Regions from separate parts of the Paeniglutamicibacter sp. NPDC091659 genome, predicted to be linked through region 3. Evidence: riboswitches for the same ligand, from Rfam matches in the RefSeq annotation. Region 3 holds a riboswitch; each other region holds the start of a gene.
The links. Region 3 has a riboswitch for S-adenosylmethionine ahead of ACIQLF_RS16890 (hypothetical protein). Riboswitches for the same ligand answer to the same signal wherever they lie in the genome.
Positions count from the first base shown of each region.

Region 1: linked by a shared signal. The riboswitch ahead of ACIQLF_RS17520 (bifunctional o-acetylhomoserine/o-acetylserine sulfhydrylase) and the one ahead of ACIQLF_RS16890 (hypothetical protein) in region 3 are both predicted to bind S-adenosylmethionine.
Region 2: linked by a shared signal. The riboswitch ahead of ACIQLF_RS04015 (cobalamin-independent methionine synthase II family protein) and the one ahead of ACIQLF_RS16890 (hypothetical protein) in region 3 are both predicted to bind S-adenosylmethionine.
Region 4: linked by a shared signal. The riboswitch ahead of acs (acetate--CoA ligase) and the one ahead of ACIQLF_RS16890 (hypothetical protein) in region 3 are both predicted to bind S-adenosylmethionine.

Region 1 covers NZ_JBIVTO010000011.1:3,273-7,027, forward strand. The annotation lists gene ACIQLF_RS17510 (hypothetical protein) at 43-288, shown strand; gene ACIQLF_RS17515 (VOC family protein) at 368-1,012, opposite strand; SAM riboswitch class IV at 1,182-1,297, shown strand; gene ACIQLF_RS17520 (bifunctional o-acetylhomoserine/o-acetylserine sulfhydrylase) at 1,371-2,717, shown strand; gene ACIQLF_RS17525 (homoserine O-acetyltransferase) at 2,720-3,755, shown strand, end outside.
Region 2 covers NZ_JBIVTO010000001.1:879,714-883,468, forward strand. The annotation lists gene ACIQLF_RS04010 (N(5)-(carboxyethyl)ornithine synthase) at 1-478, shown strand, start outside; gene ACIQLF_RS04015 (cobalamin-independent methionine synthase II family protein) at 589-1,818, opposite strand; SAM riboswitch class I at 1,833-1,940, opposite strand; gene ACIQLF_RS04020 (DUF4232 domain-containing protein) at 2,058-3,239, opposite strand; gene ACIQLF_RS04025 (alpha-ketoglutarate-dependent dioxygenase AlkB family protein) at 3,346-3,755, shown strand, end outside.
Region 3 covers NZ_JBIVTO010000010.1:44,933-48,687, forward strand. The annotation lists gene ACIQLF_RS16880 (sodium:solute symporter) at 1-756, shown strand, start outside; gene ACIQLF_RS16885 (DinB family protein) at 886-1,464, shown strand; SAM riboswitch class IV at 1,477-1,586, shown strand; gene ACIQLF_RS16890 (hypothetical protein) at 1,607-1,879, shown strand; gene ACIQLF_RS16895 (VIT1/CCC1 transporter family protein) at 2,108-3,211, shown strand; gene ACIQLF_RS16900 (ROK family protein) at 3,314-3,755, opposite strand, start outside.
Region 4 covers NZ_JBIVTO010000003.1:16,897-20,651, reverse strand. The annotation lists gene ACIQLF_RS07770 (sodium:solute symporter) at 1-1,600, shown strand, start outside; SAM riboswitch class I at 1,629-1,719, shown strand; gene acs (acetate--CoA ligase) at 1,725-3,713, shown strand.

The DNA.
Region 1 (3,755 bases), on a different contig from region 3:
AACTTCATGAGTTCGAGACAAATGTTGAGGCTGGGATTGACCATGGCCGTTGTCGGCGTGGTCTTTTCCTTCACGAGCACCGCCGTGACCCTATGGCTGTTTGGCGCTATTCCCGTGGCGTGGGACGTGTTCGCTGGCGCAGTCTTTGCGCTCCAACAGATCCTGTTCGTTGGTGGCATCTTCATGGCCATCGGATCGATCATGGTGCGGCACTTTGAGATCCTGAAAGACGAGGTACAGCGAGCCGCCGGTGGGGGAGCGGCCGGCCGGTGGCGGCAACAAGGTTAAAGAACCTCGGGGTTGTGGTGAGGCCGGAACTTCCGGTTTCACCACAACCCCGAGGCTGTTGTCTTGTCCTAATGAATCCCTATAGCGTGATCGAACCCTTGGGGGTTTCGAAGGTCACTGAGAGGATTCCCGGCGTGCCGTTGGGTGCCTGCCAGTTGACGGTGACGTCGCCGACCGGCAACTGCTCGGGCTGTCCGAGCCAGTCTGCAACGCGTTCGCTGGATCCGGCGATGCTGATCGACGAAATCTTGCCAACCGGCGGCAGTGCCTTCGACGGGTGCAGGTTCTCCGTCCCGTCATCCCAACGCAGCAGGTACGGGACCTGCGGGTCGGCGATCAAGCCGTTGACGCCGATCTGGCGCCAGGTCAGTTCCTGTCCATCGGGGAACTTCCGATTTCCCGGTACCGAGCTACGGCCTAGGCGAGCCTCGACCGGTGCCAAGTCATCAACCGCAACGCACCAGCCCATCCAGCCGCCGCCAAGTTCGGAACGGGCGCGAACGGCCTGACCGAACGGTGCCTTGTCCGATGCCGGGTGGTTCAGTACCTCGACAACTTCGAGGTACTGGTCATTCTGCAACGGGAAGATGACATTGCGAGTACCAAATCGTGGGTGAATACCGCCCTTTACAGATTCGAGTCCAAGGGCCGCGCCGATCCGAGCGGCAGTTGCCGCGAGGCCGTCGGGTCCACAAGCGTAAGTTACATGGTCCAACCTCATCATGTGCCCATCATGGCACGATGTGATCTGGCTCTCGAGTTAGGGTTACCTAACTTGAGTTTGGCTGGCGCTTTCATGGTCAAATTCGGGCCAGCGTCCCATTCCTTCCGCGTTGTCACATTTTGAGATGTTCTTGCGCGCCCGCATTTCCTTGCGCCAGACTGATTCACAAGGTCATGAGTTCCAGCAACAAGCCCCGGCTTGCTGGACGGCAACCCTCCACCGCGGTGGGGTGCCCCGGGTGAAGACCAGGCCCTGCGTCACAAGGACGCAGGACAAGCGCGGGCATGCCCCTACGTAGAATCCGACGCCACAGGTGTCGGCTACGGGCATACCCCTTGAATCCTCGAAGGGGAGAATAATGTCAAACGACTGGTCATTTGAAACTCGTCAGATCCACGTGGGCCAGGAGCCGGACGCCACCACCGGTGCGCGGGCCCTGCCGATCTACCAAACCACTGCCTTCGTGTTCCCGACCGCGGAAAGCGCTGCCGCGCGCTTCGCGCTGCAGGAACTGGAGCCGATCTACACGCGCATCGGCAATCCCACCCAGGACGCGGTTGAGCAGCGCATTGCCAGCCTCGAGGGAGGCGTCGGCGCGCTGCTGCTGGCCTCCGGCCAGGCCGCCACGACCTTCGCGATCCTGAACCTCGCGGAGGCCGGGGACCACATCGTGGCAAGCCCCAGCCTCTATGGAGGAACGCAGAACCTGTTCAAGCACACGCTGCGCAAGCTGGGCATCGAGGTCACCTTTGTTGCTGATCCCGACGACCTCGACGGCTGGCGTGCCGCGATCAAGCCGAACACCAAGGCGCTCTTCGGCGAGGTCGTATCCAACCCCCGCCAGGACGTCCTGGACATCGAATCGATCTCGGCCATCGCCCACGAGGCCGGCGTGCCGTTGATCGTCGACAACACCCTTGCGACCCCGTACCTGGTGCGTCCCATCGAATGGGGTGCGGACATCGTGATCCACTCGGCCACCAAGTACCTCGGCGGCCACGGCACGGCCATCGCCGGCGTCATCGTGGACTCGGGCAACTTCGACTTCGCCGCCGACCCGGAAAAGTTCCCGGGCTTCAACACCCCGGACGAGTCCTACAACGGACTGGTCTTCGGCCGCGACCTGGGCGTCAACGGCATCCTCGGCGCCAACCTCGCCTACATCCTGAAGGCCCGCGTCCAGCTGCTGCGCGACCTGGGGTCCGCAGTTTCCCCGTTCAATGCGTTCCTGATCGCCCAGGGCCTGGAAACGCTGTCGCTGCGCATCGAGCGCCATGTCTCCAACGCCGTGGAGGTCGCCAAGTGGCTCGAGGCGCAGCCGCAGGTCGAGTCGGTCAACTACGCCGGCATCGAATCGAGCCCGTGGTTCGAACGCGGCCGCAAGTACGGCCCCAAGGGCATCGGCGCGATTGTTGCCTTCGAAATCTCCGGCGGCCTCGAGGCCGGCCAGGGCTTCGTCGATGCACTGAAGCTGCACTCCCACGTGGCAAACCTCGGCGACGTCCGCTCGCTGGTGGTCCACCCGGCCTCCACCACCCACGCGCAGCTCACCGAGGCCGAGCGGGTCGCCGCCGGCGTTTCCCCCGGCTTGGTGCGCCTGAGCGTGGGCATTGAAAACGTTGCCGACATCATTGCCGACCTCCGGGCCGGTTTTGAGGCAGTCGCCTCGCTCGCCGAGGTTGAACTGCAGGGTGCCACTAATTGAGCGTGGAGACAGACGTGGTGCTTTACGACGCCGAAACGGCACAGACGCTGGGCTACGCCCCGGACGGGATCCTTCGGCACCTTCACACGGGTGAATACACCTTTGAAACCGGCGGCGTGCTTCCGGACGTGGTGCTGGGCTTTGAAACCTGGGGGACGCTTAACGAGGACGCGTCCAACGCGGTCTACATTGCCCACGCACTGACCGGGGATTCACACGTCGCACGCGGGCTCTCGACCGAGCCCGGCTGGTGGGACGGCTTTGTCGGACCGGGAAAGACCGTGGACACCGACCGCTACTTTGTGGTCTCGGCAAACATGGTCGGTGGCTGCTCTGGCTCCACCGGTCCGGCAAGCCTGGATCCGGACGGCAAGCCGTGGGGCTCGCGTTTCCCGTTCACCACCATCAAGGACTCCGTGCGTCTGGAAGCACGCCTGGCAGATGCCCTGGGCATCAAGGTCTGGCACACGGTTCTCGGCGGTTCCATGGGCGGGGCCCGGGTGCTGGAATGGGCTGTCGAGTTCCCGGAACGCGTGAAGAACTGCGTCGTCGTTGCGGCAACAGCGGAATCCTCGGCGGAACAGATCGCCTTTGCCCAAGCGCAGAGCGCTGCCATCCGCCTGGACCCGGACTTTGCCGGCGGCGACTACTACGCCAACGACAATGTCCCCTCGGCGGGGCTCGGCCTGGCCCGCAGGATCGCGCACATCACCTACCGTGCCGAACCCGAGCTCGAGGTGCGCTTCGGGCGCTCCGCGCAGGACGGTGAGGCTCCCGTCGGGTCGAAGGACCTGAACCGGGGCCGCTACCAAGTGGAGAGCTACCTGGACCACCAGGCCGGCAAGCTGGTGGGCCGCTTCGACGCCAACAGCTACCTGGTGCTGACCGATGCCCTGATGAGCCACGACGTGGGACGCGGGCACGGCTCGGTTGAGGCTGCGTTGTCACGCCTGGGCTCGGTGAATTTCTTCGTCTCGGCGGTTGATTCCGATCGACTGTACTGGCCCGAGCAATCGGAACGACTGGCGAAGTCCCTGC
Region 2 (3,755 bases), on a different contig from region 3:
GAGCGAGGTCATCACCGACGACGGACGGGTGCCGCTGGCCCCGTTCCTTGCGGAGAGCGACGTGGTGGTGAACTGCACGCTGCAGGACCCCAACGCGCCGCTCATGTACCTGCGGACCGGGGAACTGGCCGCTTTCGCCCCCGGCAGCATCATCGTCGACGTGTCCTGCGACGAGGGCATGGGATTCGAATGGGCCAGGCCGACCACCTTTGCCGACCCCATGTTCACGGTGGGCAAGAACATCAACTACTACGCGGTCGACCACAGCCCGTCCTACCTGTGGAACTCGGCGAGCTGGGAAATCAGCGAAGCGGTGCTGCCGTTCGTCGAAGACGTGCTGGGCGGCCCCGGAGCGTGGCAGGCGAACAACACGGTGGCCAAGTCGATCGAGATCCTCGACGGCGTCATCCAGAACCCCTCGATCCTCGAGTTCCAGCACCGGGCAAAGACCTACCCCCACCTGGACGTCGAAGGCTAACCGAGTTCGCCCGATTGCTGCCCATCGGGTGGACCTGGGCCACACCCGAAGAAGCCGCCGCATGCTGGTGCGTGCGGCGGCTACTTCGCGGATGAAGCGGATTGTCTCGATCAGGCGATGACCGCGGCGCCCTTCCACAGGCGCTTGGTGGCCAGCGCCGCGCCGGCGCCGAGGGCCTCCAGCTTGGCCATGGCGATCTGCGGGTGGACACGTCCGCCCAGGCCGCAGTCGGTGGACGCGATCACGTTCTCGCGGCCCACCAGGTTCGCGAAGCGCTCGATGCGGTCGGCGACAAGCTCCGGGTGCTCGACCACGTTCGTGGCATGCGAGACGACGCCGGGGACCAGGATCTTTCCCTCCGGCAGCGCCCGGTCCTCCCAGATGCGCCATTCGTGCTCGTGGCGGACGTTGCCGGCCTCGAAGGAGATCATGCCGGCGTTGATGCGCAGCACCGGGTCCAGGATGTCGGCGAACGGGATGTCCGTGGTGTGCGGTCCGTGCCAGGAACCCCAGCACACGTGCAGCCGGATCCGCTCGGCCGGCAGCCCGCGCAGCGCGTGGTTGGTTGCCTCCACGCGCAGCTCGAGGAACTTCAGGTAGTCCTCGAGGCTCGGCTCCGGGTTGACCTGGTCCCAGGACTCGGCCAGCGACGGGTCGTCGATCTGCAGGACCAGCCCGGCATCGAGGATCGCCTTGTACTCCTCGCGCATGGCATCCGCGGCGGCGAAGAGGTACTCCTCGTCGCTGGTGTAGAAGTCGTTGGCCAGCCGGGCACAGGACGCGGGGGAGAGCGCCGCGAGGAAGCCCTCCTCGGTGCCCGTCGCCGCCATGGCGGTCTTCAGGTTCTTGATGTCCGATGCCACCAGGTCGTGCCCGGTGTAGGTCAGCGGCGCGACGACCTTCGGCTGTGTGGTGGCCTTGCGGTGCGCCAGGATGCCCGAGGTCGGATCCGCGTACGCCTCGGCGAAAGCCTGGCGGTCGCGGCGGTCCGGGAACGAGGTGAGCACCACGTTGCCGGGGGTGGAACGGTTGACCGAGGTCTCGGCCCAGCGGTCCACGGTGGTTTCCTCCAGGCCGCCGAGGCGGGCGAAGGAGTAGTTCCACCAGGCGCCGAAGTCGACGGCGGAGGACATGGTGTGCCCGAATTCGCCGTCGTTGGGGATGTCGATGCCCAGCTCGCGCTGCTTGGCGACGATGCCGGTGACCGAGGCCTCGAGGAGTCCGTGGAACTCGGGGGTGATCCCGTCGCGTTCCTTAGCCTCGTTGGCGGCCAGCAGCTCATCGGTGCGGGGCAACGAACCTGCGTGGGTGGTGCGGATGTGGCTGTTGTCAAAGGACATGGGCGATTGCCTACTTTCCATCGAACCTGGCAGTAGCACCGTTACCGTTTCAGAGGCCTCGTCGGCGGGTTAGGTTGCTGCGGCTTCATCGATCCAGGTCTCTCGGCCGCTCCGGATGGTTACGAATCAATACCTATCATGGAACAGTTTCTTGTCATTCTTTGGCGCGCTCGTGTTACGTCGTCCGGGCCGTGGTCAACCGGCGTGCCCCCGGCCACGGGCCCGAACCGTGCCGGAAGCTAGTCGTTGGGTCCGGGGTATGGGCTCGTTTCGACGGTCTTGCCTGCCTTCTGCCAGGCGGTGACGGACACGGTTCCCCTGTCGACGATGTCCAGGTCGACGGTCGAGTTCTGGCGCAGGGTGCCCGCGTACGGGGCCACCAGGACGTTGCCGACGCGGGTATCGCCCGCGGATACCATCGCATTCCATCCCATGAAGGCCTCGGCGCCCTGCCCGGGAGCGAGCGTCACGCGTGCGACTCCCGGGTCATCGGTCATGAACGAGCCGCCGTGGACCACCAGAACGTCGATGGCCCAGCCGTCAACGTTGTCGAAGGCGAGATCGGGGTAGGACGCCAGGACGCAGGAAGCCGCCCCTGCATTGGTCAGCCCCATGCGCATTGCCCGGTGGCCGGTCGCGCCGTCGGGTTCGGACACGGTCAGCGAGAGATCCTTGCCGTCGCACCAATCCGTTCCAGCCGGTTGCGTCGCATAGGAGACGCTGGGCGAGCCAATGGGATCGGGTTCCGGGGATGCGGGCGGGGCCGTGACAGGCGGGTCGAAAGCGGCCCGCGCCTTGGTTTCCCGGTGGGCCTGCGGGATCGCAATCACCAGGGTTGCGGCCATGAAGATGGCCGCAACCGCGACAAGGAGCCCCGGCATGCCGAAGGCCTTGCGTCGGCCGACGCCGTCGGGGCGTTGCCTGGCGACCAACGTCCCGGCAACCACCGGAAGCCATCCCCAGAAGATTCCCCAGTATCCCGCCGCCAAAAGGTCGGAATCGACGCCTTGGAAAAGCATTGTCAGACGCGGAGGCGGCCAGTTGGCGATGAGCTCGCCCAGCGCCGAGAGAACGCTTGTGGCAAAGGACGCAACGACAATGCACATCCACGTTGCGAAGAAGCGGATGCGCCTATGTGCAGGATCCAGCGCATTCAAAGGGCCGACGAGCAACAAGGCACAGACCGTGAAAAGCATGAACGTGAGCGTCGAAACCAGAGCCAAGAACACGGGCCAGATATCGACCGTCCGCCATGCAACGAGGGCTATCGTCTCCGGAAAGAGCAGCTGCACGAAGGACACGGTGAGCAACCCCGGGCGTGTAACCAGCCAGCCATTCAGCGCGCCGCTTAGCAGCCAGCCAACGCCTGCGAATCCCGCGATCCACGTGCTCCGGGCAGCCAGTCCTTTGTCGTTGCTCATGCCGACAAGCCTAGTCGCACGCCATTTCGGGCGATTCATGCTCCGGGGTAGGGTCGGTCACGGATAATGAAATCCTGGATTCGATCCGCGACCCGAGGAGATTATTTTGAGCACGCTCTTTTCGGAGAGTTTCCTTGACCGTTCCCGGCGGGAACTCAGCCCCGGCGCCGTCTGGGTTCCCGACTGGCTCGGTCTGGATGAACAACGCTGGCTTGTGGACAGGTTCCATGAGTGGGGGCGGGGACCCGTGCCGCCACGTGCCGCCAAGATCGGTTCGGGCGAAATGTCGGTCCAGACGGTATGTCTGGGCTGGCACTGGCAGCCCTATGCCTATTCCCGCAAAGCAACCGACGTCAACGGAAACCGTGTGCTCGAGTTCCCCGAGTGGATGGTCAGGCTGGGGCGCAAGGCCATCTTCGCAGCCACCGGCGACCCCGTCGCCGCGGAGAACTACACGCCGGACACCGCCCTGGTGAACTACTATTCGGACGACTCGAAAATGGGCATGCACCAAGA
Region 3 (3,755 bases):
CGCTGGGGCGGCACCACAGCCGGCATCTACTGCGTGCTCTACGGCGCCGCCGGCGCCATCATCGGCCTGGCCGCCCGCGTGGCGCTGCCGGACATCGATGTCGTCAACCTCGGCAAGGACGTTGTCTACGCCGAGGTCGCAACCCAGCTTCTGCCGGTGGCAGTCGGCGGTCTGGTCCTCGCAGCGGCAGTTGCCGCCATGATGTCCACCGCATCGGGTGCACTGATCGCCGCGGCAACCGTTGCCCGCACCGACGTCACCCCGTTCGTCGCCGGCTGGTTCGGCAAGGAAATCCGGGTCAACTCGAACGAGAACCCCGAGCACGACGTGCGCGCCAACCGCATCTGGGTATTGATCCTGGGCCTCGTGGCCATCCTCCTGGCCATCATGGTCTCCGACGTGGTCGCGGCCCTAACCATCGCCTACGACATCCTTGTCGGCGGCCTGCTGGTGGCAATCATCGGCGGCCTGATGTGGAAGCGCGGCAACGGCATTGGCGCAGCAGCGTCGATGGCAGCCGGAACCGTCGTCACGCTGGGCACCATGATCGTCCTGGAAATCCAGGCCGAGAACCGCTTTGACGGAATCTACGCCAACGAACCGATCTACTACGGCCTGATCGCCTCGGCCATCGTTTACGTTGTCGTTTCACTTGCCACGCGGCCCACCGCGACCGCAGTCATCGACGGCTGGAACTCCCGCGTCGCCGGCGAAGGCGACGTCGAGGGCATCGAAGTCGAGTCAATCGCAAAGTAGCCCCTCCGGGCGCTCGAACGGGCCCTGCCGGATACGCGTCCTTGGATGCATATTCGGCGGGGCCCGTTGTCATGCAAGGGGCGTTGCGCACCTAGCCAGTGGGGCATTCCCGCTCCTAGGCTATTGCCCATGGACGATCTGAAAAACCACCTGCTCACGTACCTCAACGCTTCCCGCGAAGCCGTGCTGTGGAAGGCCGAGGGACTGGGCGACTACGACCTGACCCGGCCCCTGATGCCCAGCGGAACCAACATCCTGGGCCTCATCCAGCACCTGGCCTGCGTGGAACTCGGGTACTTCGTGGAATGCCCCGGACAGACCGTCGAACATCCGCGCTTCATTGCCTTGAGCCAGAGCGAGGACTCCGACTACGACATGTGGGTTCCGGCGGACGTCCCCAGCGCGGACATCCTCGATTTCTACCGCAGCGCCATCGACTCGGCCAACCGGAACATCGAGGCATTGCCGCTCGATGCCCCGGCAACGGTCCCGTGGTGGGCAGCGGAGAAACGGAACACCACGATCGGCCGACTGCTCATCCACATGAACGTGGAGACCGCCCGCCATGCCGGTCACATCGACATCGTGCGCGAACTCATTGACGGCAGCTCCGGGGATCGTCGCATTTCCCCCAATTTGCCCGATTATGACGCGAAAGCGTGGACTGATTTGTACCAAAAAATTCAGCTCGCGGCCGAGTCGCGATAGTGTGGTGACCAGCTTCACGAGATGCGGCGCCAAGCTCCGACTGGCCGCGCACCAACCCCAGGTTCATGGGTGGTTCGGATGAAGAAGCGGCCGGTGCCACAAGGCGGCGGCAAGAGCTAGTGAAAGGCCGGCCGCTGCCGCCATGGAACACTCCGTCCCCGTACTTCCCCTCTTTGACCTCCACCGCGCCGTCATCGACTTGAACCTGCACGGTTCCTGGCGCAGCTTCCATGTCGACGACGCGCCCGCCGTCTCCCGCGCACTGGCCGACGCCGTTGCAGCCCCGCGTTGGGACGCGGCGTCGTCGAGTTTGTTGATCCGAACCCCGGTCACCGGAAACACCGCAGGCCGGACACACATTTTTAGCCTCGTCGAATTCTCTGAAGCCCGCCCGAAGGCTAAAGTTGTTCGCTGAAGGGGAGTAGTTCCGAGTCCACCATTCACGGTGGCGGCGGTGCGTCGACATACTGGCCGCAAAGTTGCGGCCCGGCAAACCACCTCGCGGAAATCCGGCGGATTTCTTTGAGGCGAACGAGACCTTCGGCCCACCACGGTGGCCCGAGGTTCAACGCACCCAAAAACTTTGCTTGTTCCTCCCCATCGCATGGCCTCACCCGCCATGGACACCGACCGAGGACGAGACATGACGCCACAAGCGCCAACCCCCACTCACGCCCAAATCAAACGCTGGCGCAAGTATCTGGCCGACGAAATCGCCGAGGGCGCGGTCTACCGCGAACTTGCCAACAAGCGCACCGGCGAGGAACGCGCCATCCTGCTGGGCCTGGCCGACGCCGAAACCCGCCACGAGGAACACTGGCGCAACCTGCTCGGCGACCACGCGGAGAAGGCCACCCGTCCCACGCTGCGCCGCACGATGCTGCGTGTCCTGGCCCGCCACTTCGGTTCCGTCTTTGTGCTGGCACTGGCCCAGCGAGCCGAGGGCGACTCCCCCTACGCCGCGGACACCGACGCCACCCGCCAAATGGCCGCCGACGAGCTGGTCCACGAGGAGGTCGTGCGCGGCCTGGCAACGCGCGGGCGCAACAGGCTTTCGGGCAACTTCCGTGCCGCGGTGTTCGGCGCGAACGACGGCCTGGTCTCCAACCTCGCCCTGGTCATGGGCATCGGCGCCACGGGCGTGGCCAGCTCCCTGGTGCTCTTCTCCGGCATTGCCGGCCTCCTGGCCGGCGCCTTGTCGATGGCCGCCGGCGAATTCGTCTCCGTGCGTTCCCAACGCGAGCTGCTCTCCGCTTCCAAGCCCACGCAGATCACCCTGTCCGCAGCCCCGGACCTCGACCTCGACGCCAACGAGCTGGTGCTGGTCTACAAGGCCCGCGGCATGAGCGACGAGGACGCCGCGCACCGCGCGGCCGAACGCATGGGCCTGTACTCCTGCGACTGCAACCCCACGCTCTCCCTGTGGCCCGAACGCGAAGTGGAGGAAGAGGAAATCGAACACGAGGAAATCGGTTCGGCCGTGGGCGCCGCATCGTCGTCCTTCTGCTTCTTCGCCTCCGGCGCCGTCATCCCGATCCTGCCCTTCATCTTCGGCATGAGCGGCACCCCCGCCATCATGCTCTCCGCCGTGCTGGTCGGCATCGCGCTGCTCGTCACCGGCGGAGTCGTCGGGTTGCTCTCCGGAGCCTCCCCGACCAAGCGCGGCCTGCGCCAGCTGGCCATCGGCCTGGGCGCGGCGGGAATCACCTACGCGCTCGGCCTGCTCTTCGGCGGCACCGTCGCCTGACGCCAGGCGCAGCAATGAAACTGGCCGGCGGCCCCGTGAAAACGGGCCTGCCGGCCATTTTCATGTCCGGGTGGTCGGTTGTTCGCCGGTTCGAACGCCCGTCTACCCCAGTGCGTTCCGGGCCAGGTCGGCAGCGCCCACCAGGCCCGCATCCGGGCCCAGGGCCGCGCCGACCACCCGGGCAAAAGGCCGGTAGCCGCGGCCGCTGAGCGAGCCGCGGTAGGCCTGTTCGGCCGTCTCCAGCAGCAGCGGGGAGGCGGAACCCAGGCCCCCGCCGATCACCATGATGCCCGGATCCAGCACCGCCGCGAGGTTGGCCAGGCCCAGGCCCAGCCACTGCCCCGCCTCTACCACGAGCTCGATGCAGGCTTCGTCCCCGGCGACGGCCAGGGAATTCACCAGCTCCCCGGTGACCGCGTGCGGGTCGTTGCCCGCTGCCTCGCGCAACACCTTGGCCACCGGCCCGTGCACGGCCAGCAGGCTGCGGCCCTCGCGGGCCAGCGCGTTGCCGGAGGCGTATTGTTCCCAGCAGCCCCGGTTGCCG
Region 4 (3,755 bases), on a different contig from region 3:
CGTGGGCAAGACCAGCGGCTTCTTTGTCGGCGGGCGCACCTTCAGCCCGTGGACCGTTGCCTTCTGCATTACCGGGCTGTTCTCCGGCTCCTCCTACATCGCCATCATGGAGCTGAGCTACCGCACCGGCATTTCGGCGCTCTGGTACGGCGTTGCGGAAACCGTGCAAGTCCTGCTCATCGCACTGCTGCTGGTCAAGCCGCTGCGCGAGAAGCTGGTCGTGACGGTCACCGGCATCATCGGCGACAGGTTCGGCCGCCTTGCCAAGGGCATCGCCGGCGTCATCACGGCGTTCACCTTCCCGATGTGGTCGGTGGCCACGACGATCGCCTTCGCCTCGGCGCTCACCGCCTTCACCGGGCTGAGCCTGCACCTGGCGGTCATCGTCACGGCGTTGCTGCTGCTCGTCTTCCTGTGGAGCGGCGGCATGCGATCGGTTGCCTTCAACCAGACCATGAACTGCATCGTTTTCGTCGGCATGCTGGCGGTGGGGGCCTACGCGGTCCTGGCCAAGCCGGGGCTCTCCGGGCTGCAGAACTTCGCCGAGACGAACCCGCAGATGTTCGACCCGGGAAATGCCGGGATCTCGCTGATCGTCGCCTGGTTCGGCACCTTCATCGTCAATGTCCCGCTGGCCCAAGCCGCATTCCAGATGACCATGTCCTGCCGCACCCCCGCGGACGGGCAGAAGGGTCTCTACACGGCGGCCGCCTTCGGCATTCCGTTCATCATCATCGGCGCCCTGATCGGCACCTCCGCCGCGGTTGTCGTGCCGTCGCAGAAGCTGGCCCTGGTCGCGATCCCGCACTACATCGAGCAGGTCCTTCCGGCCCCGCTGGTCGGCGTCTTCTTCCTGGGCGTCTGGGCATGCGCCATGGGCTGGGCCGGTCCGTGCCAGTTCTCCGGCTCCACGTCCCTGGGCCGCGACGTCGGCAGCGCCATCAACCCCAAGGCGACCGAGACGCAATTGGTCCGCTACACCCAGTGGTCGCTGGTCGCGTTGACCGGATTGATGATCCTCTTCAGCATCCTGCGCACCGAGCAGTCCGCCTGGTGGAACATCCTCGCCTGGACGCTGCGCAACGGCGCAACCTTGGCCCCGGTCCTCGCCGTCTTCTTCTGGCCGCTGGCAACCCGCTCCGCGGCGTACTCCTCGATGGTCGCCGGATTCGGCGCGGGCATCGTGTGGAACCAGCTGGCCGGCTGGTCCCACACGGCGTTCTTCCTCGGCACGCACCCGGTATGGGTGGGCATGCTCGTGAACGTGACGACCCTGGTCCTGGTCACCCTGGCGACCTCGCGTTGGCGCATGAGCACCGACCCGGTGCGGCTGCGCCGGGCGGTCAAGTTCGGCCTCGGCGCACTTGCGGCGCTTGCGGCCCTCGCGCTCGGCGCCGGCTGGCTGGCAGGCTACGGACTCATTGGCATGGCCCTGTTCATCGTCGTCCTGTGCTCCGCACTGACCGTGTTCTTCGGCACCGAATCCCGCGATCCTGCCCCGGACACCACCGAGTCCGACGCCATTGGCTCGGACGCCACCGACCCGGAAACAGCCGCGGGGCAGCCGAAGGCCAAGCGCGCTCCCCAGCACGCAGCCTAGGCAGCCGCCGGTTCCCGCACAAACCACCCACCCATTTCGAGCGGCCGAGAGACCTGGCTCCGTGACGCCGCAGCAACCACCCCCTGCGGGGCCGGTGCTACAGCCAGAATCAATGGAGAAGAAAATGACTGCAACGCTTTCCCACGCAACCACCGACCTGCTCGATCCCGACCTGCCCGGCGAAAACGGGTGGACCGAAGACGAGCGCCTGGCCTTCTGGGACGCCGCGGCCCGGCGCCTGACCTGGACCGAGGAATGGCACACCGTCCACAGCAGCACCGGTGTTGACAGGGACGCCCGGCGCGGCCCCAAGCTCCGGTGGTTCGACGGCGGCAGGCTCAACGCGGCCTACAACTGCGTGGACCGCCACGTAGAGGCCGGGCGCGGCGACAAGGTGGCCCTGCATTTCGAGGGCGAGCCGGGCGACACCGCGACAATCACCTACAAGGACCTGCAGGACCGGGTCTCGCAGGCGGCCAACGCGCTGGTCGCGCTGGGCATCGGCAAGGGCGACCGCGTGGTCATCTACCTGCCGGTCCTGGTCGAGACCGTCGTCATCACCCTGGCCTGCGCCCGCATCGGCGCCGTGCACTCCCTGGTCTTCGGCGGGTTCTCCTCCGAGGCGTTGCGGTTCCGGGTGGAGGACACCGGCGCGAAGCTGCTGGTCACCACCGACGGGCAGTTCCGCCGCGGCAAGGCGGTTCCAGTGAAGGGCAATGCCGACGCCGCGGTGGCCGGGGTGGACAGCATCGAGCACGTGCTGGTGCTGCGCCGCACGGGGTCCGGGATCGCCTGGACGGAGGGCCGGGACGTGTGGTGGCACGAGACCGTCGACACCGCGAGCACCGAGCACTCCCCCGAGGCCTTCGATGCCGAAACCCCGCTGTTCATCATGTACACCTCCGGCACCACCGGACAGCCCAAGGGCCTGGTCCACACCACCGGCGGATACCTGGCCCAGGCCTCCTGGAGCCACGAATTCCTTTTCTCCCACCCGGACCCGAAGCAGCGCGACTCCGACGTCCACTGGTGCACCGCGGACCTGGCCTGGGTCACCGCGCACACCTACGAGATCTACGGGCCGCTGTCCAACGGCGTCACCCAAGTGATCTACGAGGGCGTGCCCAACGCCCCGCACCCCGGGCGCCACTTCGAGATCATCCAGCGCTACGGGGTCACCAGCTACTACACGGCGCCCACGCTGGTGCGCTCGCTGATGGGCTGGTTCCCGGACGGCATCCCCGCCGACTACGACCTCTCCTCCATCCGGCTGGCCGGAACCGTGGGCGAGGCCGTGAACCCGGAGGCCTGGCGCTGGCTGCGCGGCCAGGTCGGCCGCGACACCCCCGCCGGCATCCCGATGGTCGACACCTGGTGGCAGTCCGAAACCGGCTCGACGATCCTTTCCCCTCGGCAGGACGACACCGCGTTCAAGCCCGGTTGCGGCACCCGCGCGCTGCCCGGGGTTTCCGTGGACATCGTCGACGAGCAAGGCACCGAGGTGGAGCCGAACGTGCAGGGCAACATCGTGCTGACCAAGACCGGCCCGTCGATGGCCCGCACCGTCTGGGGCAACCCGGAGCGCTACTACACGTCCTACTGGGAAAAGTACGCGGAGCAGGGCTGGTTCCTCGCCGGGGACGGAGCACGCTTCGACGACGACGGGGACATCTGGATCCTCGGGCGCACCGACGACGTGATCAACATTTCCGGGCACCGGCTCTCCACCATCGAGATCGAGTCCGCGCTTGTCACCCACCCGGCCGTCGTCGAGGCCGGGGTCTGCCCGACCGCCGACGCCAAGACCGGGCACGCGGCCACCGCCTTCGTGGTGCCCTTCGACAAGAGCCTCGTGGGGACCTCGTTGTCCTACGAGGCGCTGGCCCGGCAGCAGTCGCTCCTGGCAGAGCTGCGCAACCACGTTGCCCGGCAGATCGGCCCGATCGCCAAGCCGCGCGACATCGTCTTCGTGCCCGACGTGCCCAAGACCCGATCGGGCAAGATCATGCGGCGGCTCCTGACCCAGCTCTTCGAGGGAAGCACGCTCGGGGACACCACCAGCCTGCAGAACGAACCGTGCATCGCGCAGATCAAGGAGATCTGCGAGGGCTGACCTCCCGGTACCGGGGGCGCACCGCCCCCGGCACCCCGCCCG